Regions from separate parts of the Halioxenophilus sp. WMMB6 genome, predicted to be linked through region 1. Evidence: riboswitches for the same ligand, from Rfam matches in the RefSeq annotation. Region 1 holds a riboswitch; the other holds the start of a gene.

The links. A riboswitch is a leader RNA that binds a small molecule or an ion and turns the genes downstream of it on or off. The one in region 1 is predicted to bind thiamine pyrophosphate.
Region 2: it holds a riboswitch for thiamine pyrophosphate, as region 1 does, so the genes downstream of both, thiC (phosphomethylpyrimidine synthase ThiC) here and SBL51_RS18445 (TonB-dependent receptor) in region 1, are expected to answer to the same signal.

The regions. Positions count from the first base shown of each region.
Region 1 is NZ_JAWMQR010000009.1:8,154-10,561, forward strand. It holds gene SBL51_RS18445 (TonB-dependent receptor) at 1-1,404, opposite strand, end outside; TPP riboswitch at 1,466-1,574, opposite strand; gene fadB (fatty acid oxidation complex subunit alpha FadB) at 1,744-2,408, shown strand, end outside.
Region 2 is NZ_JAWMQR010000003.1:619,340-621,747, forward strand. It holds gene thiC (phosphomethylpyrimidine synthase ThiC) at 1-1,449, opposite strand, end outside; TPP riboswitch at 1,617-1,759, opposite strand.

The DNA.
Region 1 (2,408 bases):
CTCGCGAAATTCTGCGGGCACCTCGTTATTGGGGTTAAAACCGCCGAACTTGTAACCGCGCGAGGCAACACCGTAGAGCGTTTGCTCGTCGGCCAGGGCGTATTGCAACGCAACTTTACCACCCCAGGTATTTTCACTGGTGTCTAATTTGGTGTTGAGGTTGTCCTGGTAATCGGCATCGCGGTTCTCATAGCGCAGGCCGCTGGTCAGGCTTAAACGTTCATTTAAGGCAATGGTCACCTCGCCGTAGAGCGCTTCATTTTCTGTCTGGTAGCTGCTCTGAAAATCGCTGTCGTAGGTGTAAATCCGTTTTAGGTCGACCTCCTGGTCGCGGTAGTAAATGCCCAGCAGCCACTCAATATGGCCCGGTGCCGAGAGATAGCGCAGGTCGATCGCGCTGTTTTTGTTATCGCGCAGATACTGGTCGAAAGAGCTGTAGTCCCAGCCCTCACAAGGGGTGCCGTCACAGAAACCGGCGTAGACCCAATCCTCGTCGTAGCTGTATTCGATATCGGAGTCGGCGAGGCTTAAATTGGCGATCAGTTGGCTCGCGTTGGCAAATTGATAACGGCCAATGAGGGCCGAGGCCAGGGTCTCTTGCGCATCGGTGCCGGGTTGGTCGGAGAGGGTGGTGCGTTTATTGTCGAGGGAGAAGCCGTCGTAGCCGTTGTCGGCGTCGGCGTAAAAGGTGATCCAATTTAACGAGAAGGCATCGCTCGCCTGCCACTGCAGATTGGCCCGCAGATTGGTTTCGTCAATATTGGCGGTGTCGTCGCGCTGCAGGTAGGCGTTTTTGGTATAGCCGTCACTGCTGTTGTTTTGCGCCGCCAGGCGCAACCCCAAACGGCTGTTAATCGGCAGGTTGATAAAGCCGCGCACGTTGGTGGTGTTGTATTCGCCGATATCGGCTTTTATGTCCGCGTTCAGTTGATCCGTCACGGGGTTGCTGCGCACATTAATTAATCCGGCCAGGGCATTGGCGCCATAGACGGTGCCCTGGGGTCCGCGCAAGACTTCGATTTGGTCCACATCCAGGCTGGTGACTGCCGTGCTGATACCGGTGAAATCGATCCCATCAACAATCACGCCCACCGAGTAGTTGGTGGGTTCGATAAATTCACTGCGCTCACCAATGCCGCGAATTTGAATGAAGCGGCCGCGCGAGGCGCCACTGGAGAGGTTAACGTTGGCGCTCTGGGCCAGCACCTGCTCCAGGTGGGAGATGCTCTGTTGGTCCAGTTGTGCCTGATTGTAAATGGTGACGCTGGCCGGGTATTTAAGCAGCTGCGCTCCGCGCAGGTCGGCGGTTACCACCACCTCTTCAATGGCTGTATCAGCAGCCTGCACGGCGGCGGCCAGGGGCATCAGTAAGCTGAGAGAAACTAAAAAGCGAGCGTGTTGCATAGAGCCTCCATTAGAGAATGAACTAAAAGGAGACCCGGTAAGCGAGTGCGCAATAGGCGGAAGGTAATGGATTTCCTATCCCTACGCCGGCATTAACCGGATCAGGTCATAAGGGTTCGCACAGTCAATTGGTGCATCTCAGGCGTTCATTGCCACCCCTTAGGATGGGGGCCATTTTAACGACACGCGCAGAAATTTCTAGCGCTTTAGAGGCGACTTAGCCCATGTGATGGGCCAAAATGAGAGAAAATTGAGCGCAATGGTCATAAGCGTGGCGTACTGTTCGTATTACACTGCTGCGCTTGTCTTTCACACCAACAATAAATGAGGGTAAGCAACATGTTTGCGGGAACCGTCTTATCGGTAAAACCATTGGCCAACGGCATTGCAGAGCTCTGCTTTGACCGCCCGGGCGATGCCATAAACAAGTTTGATAAAGCCACTCTGGCAGAATTCCAACAGGCATTGACGGAGCTCTCCACCGCGACCGACGTCAAAGGTTTGCTACTCACCAGTGCCAAGGATAGTTTCATTGTCGGTGCCGATATCGGGGAGTTTGGCGAGATGTTCGCGCAAACCACCGAGGCGCTGATTGCCAATCTGGAAGATGTCAATTTCAACATCTTCAATCTGCTGGAGGATCTCCCTTTCCCCACGGTGGCGGCCATTAACGGCATCGCCCTGGGTGGCGGTTTGGAGGTGGCCCTGGCCTGTGATTTCCGCGTTTTATCCGATAATGCCCGAGTCGGCCTGCCAGAGACGCAATTGGGTATCTTCCCAGGCTTTGGTGGCACCGTGCGCTTACCGCGATTGATAGGCGTCGATAACGCCGTCGACTGGATTGCCAGTGGCAAAGAGAAAAAGGCCGCGTTGGCTTTGAAAGATGGCGTGGCCGATGCGGTGGTTGCGGGCGATCTGCTGCGCGACGCGGCACTGGATATTATTAGCAAGGCCATCGCCGGCGATTTCAACTGGCAGGCCAATCGGGCCGCCAAAAAGGCACC
Region 2 (2,408 bases), on a different contig from region 1:
CATGGCGGCACCAATACCCGAGGCAAAATGGTCATAGCCTGGGGAGATATCGGTCACCAATGGTCCAAGGGTATAGAAAGGCGCCTCATGGCAATGTTTTAACTGCTCATCCATATTGGCCTTAACCATGTGCATAGGCACATGGCCCGGGCCTTCAATAAACACCTGCACATCGTGTTGCCAGGCCACCTTGGTCAACTCACCCAAGGTACGCAACTCGGCAAACTGTGCTTCGTCGTTGGCATCGGCAATGGAGCCCGGTCGCAACCCATCCCCCAGGGAGAAGGTGACGTCGTAGGCTTTCATAATTGCGCAGATCTCTTCGAAATGGCTGTAGATAAAATTTTCCTGATGGTGAGCCAAGCACCACTTCGCCATAATCGAACCACCGCGCGAAACGATTCCCGTTAGCCGCTTGGCCGTGAGGGGGATATAGCGCAACAGCAATCCGGCGTGCAGCGTAAAATAGTCAACGCCCTGCTCCGCCTGCTCAATTAAAGTATCGCGAAAAATTTCCCAGGTTAGATCCTCGGCAACGCCATTCACCTTCTCCAATGCCTGATAGATCGGCACAGTACCAATCGGCACCGGCGAGTTGCGCACAATCCACTCCCGGGTTTCGTGAATATTGTTGCCGGTGGAGAGGTCCATCACCGTATCGCCACCCCAGCGGGTGGACCAGACCAGTTTTTCCACCTCCTCCTCAATGGAGGAGGTCACCGCACTGTTGCCGATATTGGCATTAATTTTTACCAGAAAATTTCTGCCGATAATCATCGGCTCCGATTCCGGGTGGTTAACATTGGCCGGGATAACCGCCCGCCCTGCGGCCACCTCGCTGCGCACAAATTCCGGGGTAATGTAGTCCGGTGTATTGGCCCCAAAACTTTGGCCGGGGTGTTGTGCCTGCATCGCCGCGTGCATGGCCGCCTGCGACAACCCTAAGTTTTCGCGTAGGGCGATGTACTCCATCTCCGGGGTGATAATGCCCTGCCGGGCGTAGTGCAACTGAGTGACATTGTTGCCCGCCTTCGCTCGGCGCGGCTTGCGCTGCAAGGCAAAACGCAATTTTTCCAAGGCCATATTTTGTTCGCGCAGGTGGGCATACTCCGAGCTAAACTCGGCCAGTATTTCGGTATCCGCGCGTTCATTGATCCACGCTTGTCGCAGGGCTGGCAACCCCTTGCGCACGTCGATAGTCTGGTTCGGGTCGCTGTAAGGGCCGGAGGTATCGTAGATTTTAACCGGCGCGTTCGCCGGTAAAGAGCCATTGGGCCCGGGGCTCTCCGCCAACTCAACTTCACGCATGGCGACGCGAATATCGGGGCGACTAGCGGGCACATAACATTTACGGGAATTGGGAAAAGGATTGCTCGACAGGCTATCAAGCGCACTGGTATTACTGAGCTGTAGAACCTGGGAGTTACTGGTGTCGGCGGTGTTGGGCATGAGTTTCTCCAATCGAATAAACACATGCAACCTGCCGACGCGCCAAGGGCCCATAGCAAATAGACAAACCAAGGTCCGCAAAGGCACGGCTGAGATTCCCGCAGCCAAAACCACGAGCGCAACACGCTTCTGCTAACCAAAAGTTGTACTTCACTTAGGCGCCACAACGCACTGTGACACTTGTTCCCTACGCAGGCATTAACCTGTTCAGGTGCAACGGGTTCGAACAATCATCTCAGCCTTCCGCTTAATTGAACACAATAAAAAATAGTGTTCAATTAAAAATGGGAAAGCACCCCGACAAGTCGCTTTGAAGGCGGCGAGTCTAACCAAACAAATTATCAACAGCAAGCACAAGCCACAAACAACAGACCCACTCGCCAGTTATGGAGTTCTAACTCAAAGGGGTAATTTCGGAAAAAAGTCGAGGAGAAAGCTCGTTCACAACTGGCCAATAGCGTCGGCTAAAACCCCTAAACCAGCAACGCGCCACCGCTGATAATGACCGCTATTTTCCGGTGCATTAATCCAGTCTATTCGCAACAAAATCACCTCATTGGGCAGATAAAGCAATCTAATAATTAGGTAATTTCCAACCAAAGTGAATAATATAATTGGCGCCACCAGCAAAACCGGTTGTCGTTATTCCCAATTCATATATCCAATATCGATATTTTGAGAAAACCCCGACATTTTTTAGTATTTGCCCAATCCCTTTCTATAATAATTTTGTGATTCGGATTTTGTTTTACAAAGATTGACACTGTTTTCTGTGGAAAAGTTGCGCCCTACAGAGCTTTCAATGGTTCATGAGATAGAGATTGATTGTCACACACGCAGCTTAGCTGCGGCATAAAGTTAACCAAGTACACCACAGTATTAACCCAGGAATAGAAAGGCACCCGAGTGGCAATAACTTCCCACCGAGCATTAAGCAGATTGCAAGCAACAAGGTGTAC